DNA from 2 places in the Laceyella sacchari genome. Region 2 is predicted to be linked to the other one. Evidence: riboswitches for the same ligand, from Rfam matches in the RefSeq annotation. Region 2 holds a riboswitch; the other holds the start of a gene.
What was found. Region 2 has a riboswitch for thiamine pyrophosphate ahead of thiC (phosphomethylpyrimidine synthase ThiC). Riboswitches for the same ligand answer to the same signal wherever they lie in the genome.
Positions count from the first base shown of each region.

Region 1: linked by a shared signal. The riboswitch ahead of NYR52_RS11760 (thiamine phosphate synthase) and the one ahead of thiC (phosphomethylpyrimidine synthase ThiC) in region 2 are both predicted to bind thiamine pyrophosphate.

Region 1 is NZ_CP103866.1:2,419,986-2,423,396, forward strand. Features, by position in the region: gene thiS (sulfur carrier protein ThiS) at 1-143, opposite strand, end outside; gene thiO (glycine oxidase ThiO) at 148-1,278, opposite strand; gene NYR52_RS11760 (thiamine phosphate synthase) at 1,265-1,864, opposite strand; TPP riboswitch at 1,925-2,035, opposite strand; gene NYR52_RS11765 (GNAT family N-acetyltransferase) at 2,077-2,520, opposite strand; gene NYR52_RS11770 (2Fe-2S iron-sulfur cluster-binding protein) at 2,536-2,820, opposite strand; gene NYR52_RS11775 (DedA family protein) at 2,884-3,411, opposite strand, start outside.
Region 2 is NZ_CP103866.1:2,777,225-2,780,635, forward strand. Features, by position in the region: gene NYR52_RS13605 (ABC transporter ATP-binding protein) at 1-638, opposite strand, end outside; TPP riboswitch at 877-990, shown strand; gene thiC (phosphomethylpyrimidine synthase ThiC) at 1,276-3,024, shown strand; gene thpR (RNA 2',3'-cyclic phosphodiesterase) at 3,053-3,411, opposite strand, start outside.

The DNA of each region.
Region 1 (3,411 bases), 360 kb from region 2:
GGATAATCATCTCGCGTCAATACCGTCCGATTGTGTTCCACGACGATAATGCGCGACACCAAATTTAAGGCGGCGACCAAATCAGCCACCGTCTCTGTGCCTTCAGCCACAGTGAATGGCTCTCCATTCAACTGAATGATCACGTTTTTATCCCTCCTCCCACTTCTGTACATCCGCCTGGCTCATCGGGGCAAACGCGGCCAATTCAGGCGCTGGCTCTCCCAGTAGCAGTCGAGCAACGGCATCGCCTGTGGCAGCGCTGAGCAAAATACCGTTTCGGTAATGACCGGTCGCAATCACTGCCCGGTTCTCATCGCCCAACTGTCCGACATAGGGAAATCGATTTGGCGTACCGGGCCGCAACCCGGCCCAACTACGGGTGTGCAGACTATCCCGCAATCTAGGCACCAAATTAAAAGCGGATTGCAACAATCTCTGCACAGCTTCGGCGGTCACCTCTTCGTCCCATGCCCCATCCCGTTCCGTCGCACCTACAATGATTTCACCATTGGCCTTGGGCACAAGATAACACTCCGGGCCAAACAGCGTCCGGCTAAACAGCGGCTCTTTTGGTCGCAATGCCAATGACTCCCCCTTAACGGGCGTCATCGGCAAATGCCAACCCAATTTCTCGGCGATGGACTGGCTCCATACTCCCGCGGTGATAACAATCCAGTCCGCAATCCAATGCTCCTGCGTGGTATCAACGTGCCACGTCCCATCGGGGCTACGCTCAATCGCCCGCACCTCGGTGCCTTGCACCAGGTTGGCTCCCAACCGTTGCGCCGCTGCCGCCAATGCCTGCGTCAACTTGGGAGCGGATACCTGCCAATCCTCTGGTAAGTATAATCCGCCCCTCACTTCCGGGTGAAGACTCGGTTCAAGCGCCAAACATTCTTCCGGCTTCAGCCAACGCGCAGTCTGTCCATAAGCAGTCTGCCATGCCTGACGCTCCCGCAAGCGCTTCACATCTTCATCAAATCGGGCTACCTTCAGCAACCCAGCCCGGTTCAGCTCAATGTCCACCCCGGTCCGTTCTAGCAACTCCGCTTGCAACGCCGGGAACATCGAGCGGCTCTGTAAACAGAAATCGGTCAAAGGCCCAGGTTCATCCATCTCCACCTGTGCCCCCAGCATGCCCGCTGCCGCAGATGAAGCATGGCTCCCAATAGCATCTCGCTCGACGACCACGCTTTTGATCCCCCGCCGGGCCAAATGAAAGGCGATGGAGCATCCCATCACGCCTCCCCCAATAATCAACACCTCAGCAGTCTGCATTTTCCCACCTTCTTCTCAGCTCTCTGGCCACACGCTCGGGTTGTTTATGATTGGCCACTGCAGAGATGACAGCAATGCCATGGCAACCTGCACGCTTGATCTCTGCCACATTGCCTGCGTCGATGCCTCCGACGGCAATCATCGGAATCTTAACCTGCTCCACCCACACCCGAAGCCGGTCGCTTCCCAACGGCGGCAATCCCGGCTTGGAAGCGGAAGGAAAGATATGGCCAACCATCAGATAGTCGGCTCCTTCGGCTGCGGCCCGCTCTGCCGCCGCCAATGAATGAACCGACCTTCCCACCCGCATCGCCGGGGACATAGCGGGAAACGGCATCCGCTCAGGGAGATGAATCCCCCCCAGTCCCAGCGCTTCCGCCACGGACACAGAACTGTTGACGATCAACGATTTCGCCGGAATGCCAACAGACAACAGCGCTTTGGCTCTTTGCATCAACTCGTCATCCGACAGTTGCTTGTACCGCAAATGAAACCAATCCACCTCCGGCACCAGTCGAAGCCAACATCGCGCCAACTCCTGCACGGTCTGCTTAGGACTTGAAATCACGTGCAATTCCAATTTCATCACCACAACATAAAAAACCCGATATCCATGGGGATATCGGGCTACTAATCAAAAAAGGGTTCACGATCTTCCCCACTTCCTTTCGCTGGCATTACCCAGTTCAAGTTCAAAGGGTTGGAACCGACTTGTTCCTCTCAGCACAGCACAACCTGTGCACCCCTAGTGGTACGACAACTTATTCATTTGTCCAATCTCATTTTAAATCAAAACAATTATTTTCTCAACTTCACTAATTGTATCCCTTCTGGCGAAGTAAATGATTCCACGACCGTAAATCCATGCTTTAAGTAACAGCTGATTGCAGGACGGTTGGCTTGCCCTGTTTGCACCTCCCAGATGGTGGCATCATCCAGTTCCAACACATGCGACAGCAAGCGCGAAGCAATTCCCCGGCGAAAGTATGCCGGGTGAATCGCCAACCGGCAAATCTCTACCAGCTGCCCTTTCTGTTCATATGAAAGGACGCCAACCAGCACATCCCGCTCATAATAACCAATAAAGGTTTCCGGCGAGCATTTCAGCGAATCTTCTGTATCGTTAAGCGGCGGCAATTGATCACAACCGATGATCTCGGCCTCAATACGGTAGGCTCGTTGTTGGATCTCCACGATCCGGCTTAATGTGACCGGATCTTTCACGTCCAGTATGCGCATCATCGGCTACTCGCTCCTTTAAGGGATTTCTATGGTGACATCACCATAAATAAACGTTTGGCATGCCAGACGCCGGCCGGAAGCCAAATCCGTTTCACTCAAATGGTGCAATTCCGGATCTGTGTAATCACTGCATTGGCTACTCCCCTCGATCACACGCACGCGGCATGTTCCACACCGACCTGTCGTGCACTTGAACGGAATCGGAATCGACTGTGACGCCGCTTCCAGCAAAAGATTGGCTCCTTCAGCCACTTCCATTTCTTTCATCTGTCCGGCGACTTGAATACTCACTTTAGCCATTGTTCAGCCCTCCCCCATGAAAAAACCATCACGTCAACATGTGATGGTGTGTTGCTTTGCTATTTATTGCTTCGTGTGATAGGAGTTGTTGTTTTGGTTCCATAAGTACCAACCCAACCAGATCGCCACAACGGGAAGCACAATCCATAACAATCGGGCGCCGTATTTGTGCATCACACCGAAAACCATTTCCCAATTCGCGCCAAGCACATGCCCCAGACCGATAAAGGTAGCGCACCAAAAAAACGCCCCCGTATAGGCGAACAGGGAAAACCGGGCTAGCGATATCTTGGAAATGCCGGCGAGGTAAGCGGTGACATGGCGTACGCCAGGAATGAAATATCCAACAAATAGCAACCAGTTTCCATACTTGCGGAACAAGAGTTGCGTGATTCGCAAGCGGCGGCGCGTAATAAATATCTTGCCACCATATTTCTTGAGGAACGGATACCCCAAGCGCACTCCCAAATAATAGCTGATGCTGATTCCGCAAGCCGATCCCAAGAACGAACTGAGGAAAGCGAGGTAGAGATTAAGTTGACCCGTTGAGGTGAGATAACCGAGAAACGTCATCATGATCTCATCCGGCAA
Region 2 (3,411 bases):
GTGGCAATCAGCGTAATCCGGTCTTTGGACGGGTGCCGCAATTCTTGCCACAACAAAGCCCGCCCCAATGGGTCCAACCCCTCTGTAGGCTCATCCAAAATCCATATGCGCGGCTTGCCGATCAATCCGTGCGCCAATAAAAAGCGCTTCAGCGCCCCACCGCGCAGTTGGTACAACGGTGTATGGCGCACACCGGCCAATCCCCAACGCGTCAGCAATTCCATCGCCCGTTTGCGAGACCGCAACACCCGCTTGCTACGCGCTTGCAAGATCAGCGACTGTTCCACGGTCATATCATTGTCAAGTTGCTTAGCATGCGGTATATAGCTAATGATTTGTTTGAGCGGCGACACACTGGATATTCCCGATGCCATCAAGCATCCCCGCGACCATTCTACCATTTCTTTGTCTGTCAGTTGATACAGCACATTGCCGTCATCCGGTACCATCACTGTCGCTGTCACTCGGAGCAAAGTGGACTTGCCCGCTCCCCGTGGCCCTAGAACCACTGTGATCCCTTCACTGACTGATGCTGAAAAATCAAGTAAGCCGATGTTCTTCATTTGGTTCCGAGCTGGGCGGGTCCGTGCATCAGATATTTCATAACATTTTCTGATATGAGACCATTCAATCCGCATGATTCACCCATCCCTTCCTAACCCAATTACGCTGAAATTCCATGTATGATTGTGTATGTTAATGTTCTAATCTCAGAATAAATTTCACTCTCCAACTACTTACAATTTAAGTATAGCTTGATAAAATCAGGCACCAACCCGCTTTTTTCGCAAAATAATGACAAATATGTGAACGGCATACCTATTCTTTGTTGACAGAAAATTATTGTCATGATACTTTAAATTCTGGACACCTTCATATGTGAAAGACGGGAGCTTGGAGTAAGCCAGGCTGAGAGGGCGGAGCACTCTGCCGCCGACCGGTTAACCTGATCTGGGTAATGCCAGCGTAGGGATGGGTTGGAACCGCTTCATTGCGGAACCTTGTCGAACAAGACACTTGTCGACGGATTTTCTGCTATGATGCGCTCCTTCACACTTTGACCATTCAAGTCATACGCGCTGGGCGTATGGCTTTTTCTATGCACACATACACACCACCGTATTCTCCTCACGGCGCATCGACACACCGCACATATCGGTTGCGCTTGCACGCGCCCCCATTTCTAATCACCCCGACCATCGCCTCTGTTTGCCCCTGCGCGCCAAACTCCTGTCCATATGACCGTCCGAACAAGAGCGCAAGGAGTGTTGTGACATGGAACGATATTTTTTTCCCAATAGCCGCAAGGTATATGTACCCGGTTCACGCCCGGACATTCAGGTGCCAATGCGGGAGATCCAATTGTCTCCGACCACCCATTCTCAGGGAGAAACCCCAAATGAACCGGTGCGCGTCTACGATACCAGCGGCCCGTACACCGATCCAGACGCTTCAATCAATTTGGAGCAAGGTTTGCCCAAACTGCGGCGGCAATGGATTCTGGAACGCGGGGATGTGGAGGAATACGAAGGCCGCAAGGTGCAACCGATTGACAATGGGTTCAAATCCGAGGAAAAAGCAAATCTCTTCCGCACCTTTCCCCAAACGGGTTCACGCCCATTGCGCGCGCGCCCTGGCCGAAGCGTAACCCAGATGCACTACGCGCGTAAGGGCATCATCACGCCGGAAATGGAATTCATCGCTATCCGTGAAAATGTGACGCCTGAATTCGTTCGGGAAGAAGTGGCCAGCGGACGCGCTATTATCCCGAGCAACATCAACCATCCAGAAGCGGAACCGATGATTATCGGCAAAAATTTTCACGTCAAAATCAATGCCAACATCGGTAACTCCGCCGTAACTTCTTCCATTGAAGAAGAAGTGGAAAAAATGACTTGGGCTACCCTGTGGGGTGCTGACACGATCATGGATCTGTCCACAGGGAAAAACATCCACAACACCCGGGAATGGATCATCCGCAACTCACCCGTACCAGTGGGCACCGTACCTATTTACCAAGCACTTGAAAAAGCTGGTGGCGATCCGGCCAAGCTCACTTGGGAAATGTACCGCGACACGCTGATTGAACAAGCCGAGCAAGGTGTTGACTATTTCACCATTCATGCGGGTGTATTGTTGCGATACATTCCGCTCACTGCCAACCGTACAACAGGTATTGTATCTCGCGGCGGTTCGATTATGGCAGCTTGGTGTCTCGCCCATCACCAGGAAAACTTCTTGTACACGCATTTCCGGGAAATCTGCGAGATCCTGCGGAGCTATGATATTTCCGTTTCTCTCGGAGATGGATTGCGTCCTGGATCGATTGCAGATGCCAATGATGAGGCGCAGATGGCTGAACTGTATACCTTGGGTGAACTGACCAAGATCGCTTGGGAATACGATGTGCAAGTGATGATTGAAGGGCCTGGCCACGTGCCGATGCATAAAATCAAAGAAAATGTAGACATTCAACAAGAAGTGTGCCAAGAAGCTCCCTTCTACACCCTGGGCCCATTGACGACTGACATCGCGCCAGGCTACGATCACATCACTTCAGCCATCGGCGCGGCAATGATCGGTTGGTTCGGGACCGCCATGCTTTGTTATGTCACCCCGAAAGAGCATCTGGGATTACCTAATAAAGAAGACGTCAAAGAAGGGGTAATCGCGTACAAAATCGCCGCTCATGCCGCCGATCTGGCGAAAGGCCACCCTGGCGCCCAAAAACGGGACGATGCCTTGTCCAAAGCGCGGTTTGAGTTCCGCTGGCGCGACCAGTTCAACCTCTCGCTCGATCCCGTACGGGCGCAGGAATACCATGATGAAACCTTGCCAGCGGAACCGGCCAAGACAGCCCATTTCTGCTCCATGTGCGGCCCCAAGTTCTGCAGCATGCGAATTACACAAGATATTCGCGAATATGCCGAGCAAAACGGGTTAAGTCTGGCCGAAGCAGCGGAAGTAGGCTTGAAGGAAAAAGCGGAGGAATTTAAAGAGAAAGGTTCCTCTTTATACCAATAACCTGCCAACAACAAAGAAGAAACGCTGACTACGGCGTTTCTTCTTTGTTATGTTTAAATGGATACCAGCCGATTGCCTCATACATGGGGATGCGACCCAAGTGGGAGCGGTACAAGACCACGCCTTCTACCAACCAAGGCTGTTCAATCTCTGGAGACAAGCTTATTTCGTTCAGTCGATCATAGGGAAACCGACTTTGTCGATATTTGCGGGCCAAGGTGATGTGTGGGCGGTATGGACGATCATCGGGCTTAAAGCCGAGTGGACGCATCCTGGCTGTCACCAGTGATTGCAGAGCATGCAAGCGCTCCAGCTCACCCGTTGCACCTACCCATAAAATCTGGGGGCGATCTGGACGCCCAAACGTTCCGATCCCCTCCATTGCCA